DNA from 2 places in the Synechococcus sp. PROS-7-1 genome. Region 2 is predicted to be linked to the other one. Evidence: predicted binding sites of a transcription regulator. Region 2 holds the regulator's gene; the other holds the start of a gene.

What was found. The regulator NtcA, encoded in region 2, controls nitrogen genes in cyanobacteria. The targets are predictions, from matches to a motif close to GTANCNNNNGNTAC.
Region 1: SynPROS71_RS05045 (DUF4278 domain-containing protein) is a predicted target of NtcA. The motif match lies at 2,206-2,219, and genes of this name have one in related genera.

Annotation. Positions count from the first base shown of each region.
Region 1 covers NZ_CP047945.1:942,103-949,721, forward strand. Annotated here, with positions in the region: gene SynPROS71_RS05025 (hypothetical protein) at 258-431, shown strand; gene SynPROS71_RS05030 (response regulator transcription factor) at 455-1,162, shown strand; gene SynPROS71_RS05035 (lipocalin-like domain-containing protein) at 1,169-1,624, opposite strand; gene SynPROS71_RS05040 (hypothetical protein) at 1,753-1,941, opposite strand; gene SynPROS71_RS05045 (DUF4278 domain-containing protein) at 2,016-2,120, opposite strand; gene SynPROS71_RS05050 (hypothetical protein) at 2,290-2,478, opposite strand; gene SynPROS71_RS05055 (hypothetical protein) at 2,692-2,832, shown strand; gene SynPROS71_RS05060 (hypothetical protein) at 2,835-3,155, opposite strand; gene SynPROS71_RS05065 (fatty acid desaturase) at 3,201-3,947, opposite strand; gene SynPROS71_RS05070 (orange carotenoid-binding protein) at 3,937-4,893, opposite strand; gene SynPROS71_RS05075 (hypothetical protein) at 5,051-5,269, shown strand; gene SynPROS71_RS05080 (hypothetical protein) at 5,695-5,919, shown strand; gene SynPROS71_RS05085 (chlorophyll a/b-binding protein) at 5,995-6,195, opposite strand; gene SynPROS71_RS05090 (DUF3598 family protein) at 6,257-6,871, opposite strand; gene SynPROS71_RS05095 (Nif11-like leader peptide family natural product precursor) at 6,870-7,178, shown strand; gene SynPROS71_RS05100 (hypothetical protein) at 7,186-7,494, opposite strand; gene SynPROS71_RS05105 (hypothetical protein) at 7,618-7,619, shown strand, end outside.
Region 2 covers NZ_CP047945.1:382,109-389,727, reverse strand. Annotated here, with positions in the region: gene SynPROS71_RS01865 (thioredoxin domain-containing protein) at 1-485, shown strand, start outside; gene thyX (FAD-dependent thymidylate synthase) at 535-1,260, shown strand; gene dcd (dCTP deaminase) at 1,283-1,876, opposite strand; gene SynPROS71_RS01850 (cob(I)yrinic acid a,c-diamide adenosyltransferase) at 1,876-2,484, opposite strand; gene rph (ribonuclease PH) at 2,629-3,354, shown strand; gene ntcA (global nitrogen regulator NtcA) at 3,430-4,164, shown strand; gene SynPROS71_RS01835 (DUF3084 domain-containing protein) at 4,222-5,427, shown strand; gene SynPROS71_RS01830 (resolvase) at 5,424-5,873, shown strand; gene SynPROS71_RS01825 (DUF3146 family protein) at 5,843-6,100, opposite strand; gene pth (aminoacyl-tRNA hydrolase) at 6,100-6,726, opposite strand; gene SynPROS71_RS01815 (TatA/E family twin arginine-targeting protein translocase) at 6,732-6,977, opposite strand; gene psbH (photosystem II reaction center phosphoprotein PsbH) at 7,013-7,213, opposite strand; gene psbN (photosystem II reaction center protein PsbN) at 7,299-7,439, shown strand; gene SynPROS71_RS01800 (alpha-mannosidase) at 7,427-7,619, opposite strand, start outside.

The DNA of each region.
Region 1 (7,619 bases), 560 kb from region 2:
CTTCGTGTGTCGGCTCGGGTGGAGTGTCGGCCGTCATCGGTGCCTCCGATCTCGATGCACACAGTGTTGGTGTTCCAGGCGACAAGTGCAATCAGTGAAATCGCGCATTGCCGATCGGCCGCAGACCGCTGAGAGTGAAAACGGCGTGCCTGATGCGAGTGGAACCGGCAGCAGAATGCTGCCGGTCTCTCCCTCAGTTGAGGGATGTGCAACCCGCCGCTTTCTGCCTCAATGAAGGGGCTGCACGATCCGGCGCGATGCCCCCCGCTTACGACCTCATCCTTGAGCGCGATGGTCAGTTGACCACCCACACCGTGGAGGTGGCCGATGCTCTGGAGGCCTGGCGGCTGGCCCGTGCGCGCTATCCATCCTGCATTCGCGGCGTTGTGTGGCGTGATCCCCAGCAGGTGCGTCCGGACCATCCGCGCTAAAACCGGGTATCCGTGTGCCGATCATGGAGCTTCGGCTCGACTCCCGTGCCAATCAGGAGGCGATCGCTCAGGCCTCTGCGTTGTTGAAGGAGCGCCGCATTGTTGTGGTGTTTGGCGATCGCCTGGCGCTGGTTTCCTTTGTGCTGGTTGATGCGATTGCCTCGAGCCTGGTGGGTGCCGCCACCACGGAAGACGAGGGCTTTGAGCTGGTGCTGCGCACCCAGCCGGATCTGCTGATCTGCAGCTCGGATCTCGAATCCGGCTATGGCATCAACCTGATTCGCCGGGTGAAGGCGGAGTTGCCCACCTGTCAGCTCATGATCGTGCTGGTGCGCGAAACCCAAACGGTGGTGCAGGAGGCGATGGAGGCCTTCGCTGATGGCGTGATCTTCAAATCCAGCCTGGGCACCGGCCGCGGCGATCTGATCAATGCCCTGCGCACCCTCGCTGATGGTGGTGTGTACTTTCCAGAGCAGATCCGCCGCATCGCCGCCTCTACACCGCAACCCGATCTGCCCCCATTGGTGGAGGAACTCACCCCACGCGAACTGGAGGTGACCGCCGGCGTGGCGCGCGGTCTTAAGAACAACGCCATTGCCACCCTGCTCGGCCTCTCGGTGGAAACGGTGAAGAGCCACGTGGGGAACGCCATGGACAAGCTCGGTGCTCGTGATCGCACCCAGATGGCTGTGACAGCGCTTCTTTACGGCCTGATCGATCCCCTGCAGTGAGCAGCTTCAGCTGCAGCGCTTGAAGATCACGATGCTGCGGGTCGGGCCTTGTTTCGGCCAGTTGGGCATCACCCGCCATGGGGTTCGCACCGTGAGCTGGTCAGCATCAATCGAGAAGAAGCGCATCTGCTCGGTGCCGACCCATTCCGGCTTCCAAGCCACATCCACCGCAGTGATCCAGCGGTCGTCCTCCAGCCTGTAGGTGCCGGAGTAGGCCACCAAGCTGCTCAGCAGAGCCGCATCGCCTTCGCGGTCGGTTGTTGGTTTGCGGCCTTCAGCAGTGAGCGTGAACGACACCCGTCCAGCCGGGGTGAACAGCGCGTAGCCCGTGGGGTGGTCACCCATCGGCCTGAAGGTGTTGCCGCTGATTTTCTCCTCCACCAGGTAGCTATCCAGTTGCCAGGCGCCATGGATACAGGGGGCTTCAACGGCACTCAGTGATTGCAAAGGCGTTGCGTTCACAATTGATGGATGGCTTAGGCGGAAATTACCAATGGTTCCTTCAGCGCCTCAGCGGCTCAGGGCGCTGAATGAGCAGATCGACATCCATTTGTTGATGGTTGGTATCAACCACAACCGAGACATTCCGTTCAGTCCGCACGCTCGCAGTGCTCGTCGTCGCAGCGCACTGTGCAGCTGGGGGCTTTCTCGCCGTAGCTCTGCGGTTCGCGCATGGTCCAGTACTCATCCACCAGGCCCATCAGATAGGAGCCGAGCCGCTGCAGCAGGGAGCGCTGTTTCATGATTTCAAAATGCCATTGCCCATGGCCTGTTGTCATCAGGCGCAGTGGGAAGAGCAATGAAAAGGCCCTGCCTGAGCAGGGCCGCAGGTCCGCCGTGAGGCGGCATCAATTCACTTGGCCAACTTCAGACCGCGGTACTTCAGAACCACAGGATGCTGCCGGGTGGCTGCAGTGTGATTCGGCACGTACTTCTGGCCGCGATAGGTGAGCGTCATGATGGTTCCTCGAAGCAAGCTCAGGTCCCCGTTCCATGGCCTGAGTCGAACTGCGCCTCACCGGAGGTGAGGTGAACGTGTTCTTGTAGCTGTTGCTACAGACTCTTCATAGCGAAGCCGTCAACCACCGTGTCGTTCATTCGGATACACAGCGATGAATGGGCGGTGATCAACCCGCTTCCGGCAACGGACATGGCATTAGAGGCAAGCAATCCCCGGTGGGGTTAAGCCATTCATCGAATTCTCGGCGGATGGCCTCGGCGTCGGAGAGACGCTCGGTGCTGGCGAGCAGCTTGCTGCGTTGTTGGCTGTAGTCCACAGCGGAGCCGATCAATTCAATGGCCTGTTCGCTGGTCATGGCTGAACATGTCGATCAGCTCATGGTTGGGGGGACAGGGCAAGCCGGCCGTGACAACGGCGACAACTTTGCAAGTACGGCCTGGAAGATTTTCTGAACATGGCTCGTCAAGAGCCCTTGAATCCGCGAGGCTGCGTGAAGGAATCAAGGCGACGCAGATTCCGTTTCACAACCGGTTTGACGATGAAGCTCAATCTTGCCCACTCCCATCCAATGGGAACGTTGATTGTGGAGGGCGTGCATCAGCCGTTCCGCGCCCTGGCCTGTGCTCTGAGGCCGACATCGATCAAGATTCAACCGAAAGCCAATTCAGTGCAATCCTCAGTTGAAAAGCATGCGTTCAGCCTGGGCTGACGTCAAAACATGGCCATGGCTTTGATTTTGCTGAGTTTGGTTTGTTCAAGGCCTTCAATGTCTTCGTAGCTTATTAAATTTTGTTTGATCATGTCAGCCAGATTGAACAAAATATTGGATGTGTCAAATTCAGCTCGTCCTTCATATTGATAACGTTCACTGCTGAGAAAATCGTGATATTTCCAGATTGATTCGGGTGTGTCGAGCAGAGCACTTTGCTCTCTCAAAATCACAATCAATGCTTCAATTGAGCGCTGTTTGCCAGTTTCAAAGGCGTTCTTGGCAATGGACTGTTCCTGGTGTGTCCAGTCAGCTGCTGACATGGTTTTGTCGAGGTGTGAGGTCGGGGCAGAGGTGCTGAACCGGGTTCAGATTTGAGCGTAAGCAGTGCGGGCTTCGGGGAGTTGATGCCAGGGCACTGTTGGATAACTGTGATGTTCGCGATGATAGCCAAAGTGGTAACAAGCTGCGAACGACAGTATCGGATGAAGATCGAGGCTGATTGGTTGATGGAAACCATCAGCTTGATGGGGGTTTTTGCGGTGCGGCAGAAAGGTTCCCACCACAAAAAGTTGCCAGGAGCTGATGATCAAAGGAATCACATAGATCAACGCCAGCGTGAGCAGAGGCTGATCCTGATTGGAGGGCATGATCAGCAGCAAAAGCCCCAAGCAGACCGCCAACCTGAGCAGCTGCATCGGATTCAGATAGTGACTGAGAAAGCGTGCATACCAGGCCAAGGGTGAAGGATCAGCCGCACTGCAGTAGTCGGGATCAGTGGCCGATCCAGGCGAGTGGTGATGCTGAATGTGATGGCTCAGGCACCTCTGGTAGTTCAGGCCGGCGTAAGCCCAGAGGCAACCTTGACCGATCCTTCGATTCAGCTTGCGGTGGCTTGCTGGAGCAAGGGTGCCATGCATGGCGTCGTGAGCCACGATGAACAGCCCGGTGTGCAGAAAGCTGCGCAGCATCACGAAGGCCATGAGGGCCAAAGGGTGGAGCTGCTGGAAGGGAAGGCGAAGACCCACCGCGAGTGTGAGCAACCAGGCGCAGCCGATCAGCCCCGCCAGTTGCAATCCCCTCCAGTGATTGGTCCCCGAGGGATCACTTGCCACCAAGCTTCAGCAGCTCGGCGGGGGAAGCGAGCAGGTCGATCGCCACGAAGTAGATCTTGTTGTTGTCGTCGAGCAGGAAGCGCCAGGCCACATTCATGCCCACTTCCCGGCCGAACCAAGGGGTTTGCACCTTGCCGGTGACCTTGATCTGGGTGAAGCCACCGTCGGCAGGTTCGCCGAAACCACCCTGGGGAATCAGCTTGAGGTTCTGGCAGTCACGCTTGAAGAACTTGAGAATGGCCTCACGCCCCACGATCGGACGTTGGAAGGGAGGTTGCAGAGCACCGTCGTCGAGGAAGAGATCGATGAGGGTGTCGAAGTCGTTGGCGTTGAGCAGCTGCATGTAGCTGAGGATCGTCTGATTCAGCACACCGGGAATGAAGATCTCTTCACGCTGATCTTCAGGAGTCGGCGCCACGATCGGCTCAGCCACCACCTTGCTGTCGTCCACATCGGGGTCGTAGCCCATGTCGACGACGAAATTGCGCAGCAGGGTGATCTGTTGGCCCTGCTCCACCTTCTTCACCGCTTCCAGCACCGAGTTGGCGTTGGCAGAAAGCTTGTAGCCCTGGGGGATCGGGGCCACTTTGCCCTGACGCATGAGCTCTCCAAGCTCGTACCAGAAGCAGAGCTTCACGTTCACCGACCAGAAGGCATACCGGCAGGAGATCGGGCTGTTGATCTTGGCAGCCAGGTCGCACATCACCTTGGTTTGCTCGTCGAAGCTCATCGCCTCGATTTCATCGAGGGTGGGCTTCGCCAGAGCCATGCGGGCTGCGCCAGGTGCGGCAACGGTGATGGTTTGTCCCATCTCCAGGTAGGCGAACCAGATCAGAGCCAGTTGGTCTTCAGGGCTGAGCAGCTTGAACCGTGCGGTAATCGCCGGCACGGCATCGGCGGTCATGGTCTCCGGGAAAATCTGACGAGCCTTGTCGAGCGTGAACATCCGGAGCGATCGAGGTGCCTTGAACCGTAACACTATGTTGCGGATCTGGGCGATGCTCCGCCGATTTCTCGCGTTTTTGCCTTGCTTGTGGTAGGCCGCATGCAACACGTCCCGTCGCCCTGGGGCTTCCTAGGCTGAAAGCCCGCGGATTGTGATCATGAATCCTCAACAGGTCGGAGCAATCCGGCGTGCGGTGATCTACTTCGTTGTGGGATATGGCGGGTTGGCAGTGATCAACAACAGTGGTCTGGCCCCAGATCGGATGTGGATCGCTTATGTGCCTCTATTCGTGGGCGTGTATTTCTTCGCCCGTTGGGCTGATGCCCGGATCGGCGACTTCCGCAAACAAGGCGATGACACGGATCCATCCAAGTGAAAAGCCGCCCCTTCCCTAAGGAGGAGACGGCAGCACCATGAGGATGAAGAAGCGTCTGGCCGTTAGGCGCCTGGGGCCTGAAGTTCAGAGGTAAGGCTGCTAGGACTCCGGGGCACCTATGGCTGCTCATGCAGCCCGAACGATGCAATGGAGTGTCGGTCGACGTGGCGTACCAGTGATTGCCTGCCGAGGGACGAAGCCTCACGGAAAGTGGAAACTATTGGAGCAGGGGCCGGTTGACTCAGGCTGCTTCGTGATTGGGCTGTGGTGGAGTGTCGGCTGTCATCAGCGCCTCCGATCTCGATGAGCACACTGTCGTCGGCCTGAGCAGCGGAGGCAATCCGTGTTAAGGCGCATTGTTGCTCTGGTTAAAAGGGGCGAGAGTGCGAGTGATGTGCTTGCCGGGAAGCGGGGAATCAGAGCGAATGGCCCTTCAGCTGCATTCGGCGGATTTCGTTCACGACGATGGCGTTACCTACTGCATCCGTCGCAACTCCCTCGAAGAGGATTTCACGATCTACGAGAAACGTGGCGATGCCTGGGTGGACTGCGGACTCGATCAGGCCATCACGAACTTGAACTTCTCGGAATTCAAGCGTTTGGGGTTGTTGATCAAGCGAATCATGGATGCAGACCAGTGGGTCGCCTGAGAGCCAATCAGGAGTGATTGGACCGGTCTCGGTCTGGTGGACTCCGACCGGTCGGGGATGGACCTGGAAGGGGCGTCAGCTCAAGCCGAGCACTCCGAAGGTGATCTGACTGAGGATGCTGTGTCCGGTGAGGGCCTCGGTGAGAACGCCGATCACGAAACCGAGCATGGCCACGCGACCGTTCAGCAGTTCAGCGCGTGCCATGCGCTCGCCTTTGATCTGTGCGGCAGCAGCGTCCTGGAACCAGGCGTCTTTGTTCGTTGAAGTGGAATCCATGTTTCATTAACCAGTTAACGAAACATTACGACCCTTTGTTAAGGAGTGCAACGTACCGGCGTTATGGCCAGGCCTGGCTCAAGGGCAGTAAGCCTCCGTTGGCGCCGTAGCGACGCACCATCTGCCGCACTGTTCCGTCTGGAAGGGTCCAGCGCAGTCCGCAAGCTGTGGCGTCGCCCGCTTGGCGATCGCGCGGGTCCAGCAGCAGTTCAACGCCCTCTTCGGGTTCCCAGATCATCAGGTCTGCCTCGCTTTGCCTGCGGCATTGCAGTGGTTCCAAGGGCGCCTCAGGTTTCCTGGTGCCTTCGATTTCCACCACGTACACCACCTGCTCCAATCCACTCATTCCATGACGCGCCACGATCCTCTTGCGCTCTTGCTGGTGCACCACGCAGAGTTCCGCCACCCAGCTCCTGGGCGTGATGCTTGAGGGGCCAAGGGACCATCCGCCCTGGGAACTCACCTGCATGGCGGGTGGCAGGGTCTGAAAGGTCATCGACCGCTGCTGGCCGGTGTGTTCGTAGGAGAGGCAGGCTTGAATCAGTCCGTCGCACTCCTTCACCGAAAGCGACGTGGGGAAGCGTGCCTGCTCGTAGCCATCCCCATTGAGACGGATGAAGCATCCCGCCCATCGGCCGATGTTGTGCTGCAGCAACGCTGCCCGTTGGTCGTGCATGGCGGCTGGTGAGGAGCTGAGTGCCTTCAGGTTGGCGCGCCGTCAGGGACGATGGAGCCTTCTGCTCCTGCTCGGCGCGATGGACTCCTCCCCAGTGCAGGCGTTTCTGGCTCATCTCGGCCGTGACCCTCGGCTGCAGGCACAGGTGCAGGCCGCCGTCACAGCCGATGAGGTGGCCCTGCTGGCTCAGGAGCTCGGCTATGCAGTGTCCGGGACTGATCTGCTGCTGCTCTCTGGCCGCAATGTTGATGGCGTGCGGGTGACCCGCGTGGATCACCCGGGGGAATACCCAGGCCGGTATTACTGAAGCCGGCTCAGCTCACGTGCAGGGCCAGGAAGGCATCGTCGAGGGCGGTCATCTCAGTCTCGTCGTCCTGAAACCAGCAGCCATATAGAAGGTTGAGGATGCGACCCACCTCCATGTCGCGGTCGGCAACCTCCTGCCACAGGCGCTGGCTGAGCACACCATCGGCCAGAACGAACTGTGCCTGCACAAGCGCGCGCGTGATGGCGAAATAGCTCTGACGGTCGTTGCGCAGGCGGCACTCAGCGGTTGGCTGGGCAGTCGTCAGCAGAGTCTCCTGCTTCCTAACGTCAGCCGTCTTGGTCGAGGACTGGTTCATGCTGTGCACCGTTGACCTTGTTTTCAGTCTTGTGTCCTGTGTCGAAAGGCACAATCAGCGTTCCTACCCATGCCTGCTAGCGAGCTCACTCACGAATTGAACGGCAAGCCCATCAGGATTTCCGT
Region 2 (7,619 bases):
CCATTGCGTTAGCCGTCAGTCTGTTTCTGGTGCGCAACGGAGGGATGGCGGAATCACCCCTCGACCAGCTGGCCCGTCGCTCGCTGGCGCCAGAGGTTGCTCTCAGCAATGGACGACCCACAATCCTGGAGTTCTACGCCGATTGGTGCGAGGTCTGCCGGGAGATGGCTCCCGCGATGCTGGCGATGGAAAACGCCCACGCAGGCGAACTCGATGTGGTGCTCGTGAACATCGACAACCCTCGCTGGCTTGACCTCACGGATCGCTACGACGTGACGGGCATCCCCCAGCTCAACCTCTTCGCTGCTGATGGAGAGCTGCGGGGGCGCTCGATTGGTGGTCGCACGGAAAGCGAACTGAACACACTGGCCGCCGCGCTGGTAACGAATGCAGCCTTGCCAACGCTGACGGGAGTTGGAACGACCAGCCCCTTGCCCGAGCCGACCACGATGGATTCGGCCGCTGGCCCGCGCAGCCATTCCTAAGCAAACCGGGCATGATCACCACACGCCTGTTACCCAATCCGACGTGACCATGGATCCCCGCTTCCGCGTCGACCTGATTGCTGCAACGCCGAACCCGCAGCAGTGCGTGTATGCCGGCATGCATCAGGACTACAGCGAGGGCTTTGTGGCTGCCGACCGCGCCGACTGGCCTGACGAAACCAAAGCCGGCGAGATCTGCGTGAAGCGTCTCCTAGCGGGAGAGCGCGGTCACTACGGTCCGCTCGAACACGCCCAGATCGTGCTCAATGTGGGCTGGTTTCCCCACTCGGTGATGCAGCAGGCCCGCACCCACCGGGTGGGGGTGAGCTTCGATGTGCAGTCGATGCGCTACACGGGCGAGCGCATTGCCAGAGCGGCCGATGGCGACCTGGATCTAGAGGATGTTTTCTACCTCAGGCCAGTGGGGGATTACAGCGATCGCCAAGGCAAGAAATACACCTACAGCGAGGCGATGCGGTCGCAGGATCTGCAGCTTTGCAGGCAGGCGGCCGAGCGCTATCGGGATCTACTGCGCGCCGGCTTCGCTGAGGAACATGCCCGGGGCATTCTTCCCTTTGATTACCGCCAGCACTTCGTGGTGAGCTTCAGCCTGCGAGCCTTCCTGCACTTCATGGACCTCCGCGCCAAGCTCGATGCTCAGCAGGAGATCCGCGAACTGTGCGACCTGATGTGGCCGCACCTGCAGCAATGGGCTCCTGAGTTTGCGGCCTGGTACGAGAAGAGCCGACTTCATAAAGCCAGGCTGGCGCCCTGAAATCAGGTCACCTCACAAGCTTTCAAACCTTGGCAAGGGTGACCCTCTCGGGCTGATGTTGATACTTGCCCTGGCGATCGCTGTAGGTGGTGTCACAGGGGTCACCTTCAAAAAACAGCAGCTGGCAGATGCCTTCATTGGCGTAAATACGACAATCAGCCCCTGAGCTGTTGCTGAACTCCAGGGTGAGGTGCCCTTCCCAGCTCGCTTCCGCGGGCGTGGTGTTCACGATGATGCCCAAGCGGGCATAGGTGCTCTTGCCCAAGCAGATCACTGTGATGTTCGCGGGAACCTTCATCTTTTCGAGAGCCACACCCAATCCATAGGAATGAGCCGGAAGGATGAAGTAGTCGCCGTCCTCGTCGTGATGCAGTTCGGTGGGTTCCAGATTGGCGGGGTTGAACCGCTTGGGATTCATCACCGTGCCGGGCACGTGCTTGAAGATCAGGAACTCCTGCGGTGAGAGGCGCAGGTCGTAGCCGTAGGACGAACAGCCGAAACTCAACACTGGGCGAAGCTTCTGATCAGGCTCCAGATGACGCACGAGCCCAGCCTGGAAGGGCTCAAGCATTCCCTGAGCAGCTTGCTCGGTGATCCAGCGATCGTTTTTCAGCATCAGAACCCCCTGCGCAATTCCGTGACCTGATCAGCCAGAGCCATGAGTGAGTCGGGGATGGATGGCCCTGTGATGATCACATCCATCGATGCCGGACGCTGCTCCAGACGACACAGCACCTCTTGCTCATCGAGGTAGCCGAATGCAATGGCCAGACCGAGCTCATCGAGCACCAACTGATCCAGATCTCCACGCCTCAGGTGGGTGGAGCAGGCGTTCCAGATTGATTGCACAGCCTCCACAACCGCGGATTCCGCTTGAGCAGCAGGTTGAGACAGGCACTCGAGCACGGCCGGACGCATCCAGATGAGACGGTCACAAAGCGTGACGGCTGCATCAGGCCCCTGAACCACCCCTCCTTTGAGGAACTGGGCAACCATCACCCGGCTCCCCAGCCCTGCGCTGCGCAACGCCTGGCTTAACACGGTTCCGTAACTGCCGCGGTACGGGGCCGTGTGCACCTGCAGCTGTCCCTCCTGAGCCACCAAGTGCAGCGGTGGCCTCGGCTCGAGGGCAGGCAGGCCACGCAAACCGGCTTGCTCCAGCGTCCGGTGATCCGCACTGCGGACGTCTCGGGATCGATGGCTGGGGCTCAGGCTGGTTGTCATCTCGTTCGCTGGCGTCAGGGCTGGTGTCCAGACGGCCCAGCAGAGTTTGAATCTAGCGGTGCGAATCCGATCCACAAGCCCTTTGACACCATCCATGGTGTCTCCGCCCAACTGGCAGGCTCAGTCAAGCCATCGTCGCCAGGCATGAACACCATCTCCCGCAAAGACGGACGCCAAGCGTCCGAACTGAGGCCCTTCGCCGTCGAATGGAATCCCATGGGCTTCGCCCTCAGCTCCGTGATCGTTCGCACCGGCCGGACCGCTGTGCTCTGCAGCGTCTGCCGCGAAGAAGGCGTGCCACGTTGGCGCCGTGATCAGGGCCTCGGTTGGCTCAGCGCGGAATACCGGCTCCTGCCTGGCTCCACCCCCGAACGCCAGCGACGGGAATGGCTCAAGCTCTCTGGACGCACCCAGGAAATCCAACGCCTGATCGGCCGCAGCTTGCGAGCCGCACTCTCCATGGAGGCGCTGGGAGAGAACACCCTGCTTGTCGACTGTGATGTGATTCAGGCCGACGCAGGCACTCGTACCGCCTCCGTCACCGGAGCCTGGCTGGCCCTGCATCACGCCTGCGAGTCCCTCGTTCAGCAGGGGATCCTCCAAACCAATCCGGTCTGCTCCCAGGTGGCGGCTGTGTCGGTGGGACTGCTTGAGGGGGAGGCCCTGCTCGATCTGGATTACAGCGAGGATTCCCGGGCTGATGTCGATCTCAATGTGGTGATGAACGACGATGGTGACCTGCTGGAACTGCAGGGAACAGCGGAAGGGGCAGCCTTCAGCAGGCAACAACTAAACCAACTCCTCGACCGAGCGGAACCTGGGCTGAAGCAGCTAATGAAAGCCCAGAACGAGGCTTTGCTACTGCGCTGAGCCCTTCGAACCGTGTGCGTTGCTACAGGGTGAGAGTCGATCGCTCCTTAACTTCCCTGAAGCGATGTGCTGGCCATGCCCGAAGTGATCCGCGGCTTCAGTCGCACGGTGCCCCAGCCCGGTCGACCCACCAATGTGAGCCTGGCCAACGCACCCGCCCCCTCCAGCAGAACCTTGTTGGAGGTGATCCGAGATCTGGATGGCGCCAACACGGAGCTGGTGGAACGCAACAAGACCATCTTCTTTCCGGGCGATCCCGCCGAGCGCGTCTACTTAATCCGCCGAGGTGCAGTGCGCCTCTCTCGCGTTTATGAGTCAGGGGAAGAGATCACCGTGGCGCTGCTTCGAGAGAACAGCCTGTTCGGTGTGCTTTCTCTGCTGACCGGCCATCGCTCTGATCGCTTTTACCACTCAGTGGCCTTCACGAGAGTGGAAATGGTCACGGCGCCTGCCACATCGGTCCGACAGGCCATCGAAGCCGATACCTCGGTTGGACTGCTCTTGCTGCAGGGACTCTCAAGCCGAATCCTCCAAACGGAGACCATGATCGAAACACTCACCCACCGCGACATGTCGTCCCGCCTGGTGAGTTTTCTGCTGGTGCTCTGCCGCGACTTCGGCATTCCTGGGAACCAGGGGATCACGATCGATTTACGGCTGTCGCACCAAGCCATCGCCGAGGCCATTGGATCCACCCGGGTCACGATCACCCGCCTCCTCGGAGACCTACGCAATTCAGGACTTGTCGAGATTGACCGCAAAAAAATCACAGTGCTCGATCCGATCGCCCTGGCCAAACGTTTCAGCTGACCGTCGGACGGGTGAAGATAGCGGCGTTTAACCTGCACGCCCTGCAATGAATTCACTGTGACCGGCTGGTTACTGCTGCTGTCATTGCTGGTCCTCGGAGGCGTGCTCTCGACCCTGGGGGATCGCCTCGGATCCAGGGTGGGCAAGGCTCGGCTGAGCCTCTTCGGCCTGCGTCCCCGTCAGACCGCGGTGGTGATCACGGTGCTCACCGGCAGTCTGATCAGCGTCCTCTCCCTGGGCCTGATGCTTCTCGTGAGTCGGCAGTTGCGCGTTGGCCTTTTTGAACTGAATGACCTCCAGGCCAGGCTGCGCAACAGCCGGGCGGACCTGAAGTCCAGCCGGGCGGCGCAGAGACAATCCAGACAACAACTCGAGACAGCGCGCAAGGATGAGATCGAAGCGCGCAGACGCCTGGAAGAAGCGCGCAAGCAAGCCAACCAGCTGAGAGAAACACTCAAACCCCTACAGGAGCAAACGCGCCGACTGGAAGCTGAACGACTGCGCCTGAGCCAGGACGTTCGCCAACGCGACGACGAAATCCGCAGAACCGACCGTGAGCTTGCCGCGGTGCGCAATCGCATCCGCTCCGGCGAAGCCGAGTTGAAACAGCTGGAAGGCAATCTTCTGGCCCTGCGCCGCGGCAATGTGGCCATCAGCAGTGGCCAGCCCCTCGCAACAGCCACCCTCAAGCTTGAACGTCCTGACCAGGCGCGTCAGGTGATCGACCAGGTGCTGAGAGAGGCCAATTTGCAGGCTTACCAGCAGGTTCTCCCAGGGCAAGCGCCCGACAAGCAGATCCTGTTGGTGCCCCGTCAGGACATCAAACGCCTGGAAGACGCCATCCGCAAACCAGGCACGTGGGTTGTGCTGCTGCGCTCGGCCGCCAACGTGCTGCAGGGAGAAACGGTTGTGTATGCCTTTCCTGAGGTCAGGCCGAACCTCACCATCACCCGTGATGGCGAGGTGCTTGCATCAACCGCCCTGGCCAGCGGAGAAACATCCGCGGAACAGGTCCGCAACAGGCTGAACCTGCTACTGGCCTCAACGCTGGCGGAGATTCAACGGCGCGGATCCATCAGCAAAGGATTGCAATTCGACTCCCAGGCGCTGAACGCGCTTGGACAGACCCTGATCGATCGCAGCACTGGTCGGGTTGAACTGGAAGCGGTGGCACTCGGCGGCACTGAAACAGCCGACCCCGTGGCGATTGAGATTCGGCTTCAACGCAGCTTCAAGCCCACCCCTGCGGAGGACTCTCCTTGACCCACATCGCCGCTCTGGATCCAGGCCGAAGCAAGTGCGGGCTCGTGCTCGTCGACACGGATTTGGAGGTCGTCCTTGAGGGCCAGGTCGTCCAAACAGGCTCCGTCTTGGAAACTCTGGAGCAGTGGCGCTCGCAGGCCCCTCTTGATCGCATCGTGATGGGCAACGGCACAGCCAGTGAGCACTGGAGTGAGCAGCTACCGGCGGATCTGCAGCTCACCGTTGTTGACGAACGCGGCACCACCCTTCTGGCAAGGAGTCGCTACTGGGAGCTCTGGCCTCCCAGAGGCTGGCGGCGACTGCTGCCTGAGGGATTACGCATCCCCCCCTGCGATCTCGATGCTGTTGCAGCACTGGTGATACTCGAATCTGCGCTCAACTGCCGTTTCCAATGGCCTGCGCCAGCCCCCCCACATCAGAACTTGGCTCTCACCGTGAAGCTGTAATCCCCTCCAGCCTCCAGCCGGTAATCGGACCTCACCAAAAATCGCAGCAACGCATCCTGGATCAGGGCGCGTCCGAGCGAAGGCTCAACGCTGAGCTCACCGCGGTTGAAGAACCACTGAAACTCCCAGACAAAGCCACCGGCCTGAACCTCACCTTCCAAACACTGGTCGCTGAAACTCTGGCGATGCACCCTTAGATGTGCCGTGGTGACGGGCAATGGCGCCATCAACCCGACTCACTCTGAGCAGGGGCGAGATTCAGGGCATTGATGTGATTCCCTGCCCTCTCCAATCCCTGACGCTGGATTCGTTCCAGCCCGGCGAGAACTTCGTTTAACACCTCCTTCAGCAAAGGCTCTTCCTCACGGCTGAACGGCCCCAGCACATGGGACACGGTGCGAGCCCGCCGCTCCTCAGGCGAACGCCCCGGAGCGCCAATACCAATGCGAAGACGTGCGAACTCTTGGGTGCCGAGATGCTGAATCGTGCTTTTCAAGCCGTTGTGACCGCCGGCACTGCCTTGAGCCCGCAAGCGCAGGCGTCCCAGAGGCAGGTCCATGTCATCAACGAGGACGATGACCTGTCCCAAGCTCAAACCAAACCAGTCGAGGGTGGACCGGATCGATCGGCCGCTCTCATTCATGAAGGTCTTGGGCATCAACAGGCGCAAACGATCGGGGCCGGCGCCGATATCCGCAAGATCACCCTGGAGCTTGGCCATGGGTCTGAACCGTGCATGTTCCCGCGCAGCAAGCTGCTCAAGAACCATGAACCCCACGTTGTGACGGGTCGAGGCGTAACGGTCACCCGGATTGCCAAGACCCACCACCAATCGGAGGTCGCCGGAGTTGATCACGATCAGTCAGCGCTGGCGCCTTTCGACGGCGTGGTGTCCGTCGTGGGCTCAGAAGCCTCAGGAAGCACCTCAGGCTCAGCCATGGCTTTGTTGATTTCCCGCTCAAATTCCTTGGAAGCGGATTGAAACCCCTTCAAGGTTTTCCCCAGGGTTCGGCCGAGCTCGGGAAGACGCTTCGGACCGAACACAAGCAATGCAACGGCACCAATCACGGCCATCTCAGGAAGGCCGATTCCAAACACGTTCATGAGCCTCGCCCCAGAGAGGGATGAGCCGGCAACAATCAGCCGGCCCCGTTCCAGTTGACGTTGATCCCTTCCAGGATCAGGGACTGGTTGTACAGCTGCAGGATCACGAGCAGGAACACCAGGAACAGCACCATGAAAATTCCCATCACTGGAGTGGTTCCCCAGCCAGGCACAACCTTGCCGTACTCAGAATTAAGGGGACGGAGCAGATCGCCCAGACGAGTGCGTTGAGCCATAACGGCGCTTGGGTCTCGGGTGAAGTTCAGTCCAGATACTCTAGGGGTCCCGGCCCGGAAGAGGCCGATCCTGTCGAGAGATGTGATGGAAAGTTCTTCGCCGGCCCTGTCCGTCGCGATTGCCGTTCTGGCTGCCCTGCTTGGACTCACCGGTTTTGGGGTTTACACAGCATTTGGTCCGCCCTCGAAACGCCTCGACGACCCCTTCGACGATCACGAGGACTGACGGACCAACCGCACCTCCCTGAGTTCACCGGGCATTAATTGGATGCTGGTCTCCCCTGTTGGCATCGTCCAGCCATCATCAAGGAGCCAACGCAAGCGCTGAGCCCCGGGGTTCAGCAGCTGAATCATCAACGCCGAGGCTGCTGAACGCATCGTTCCATCAGCGGCCATCGAGGGCTTC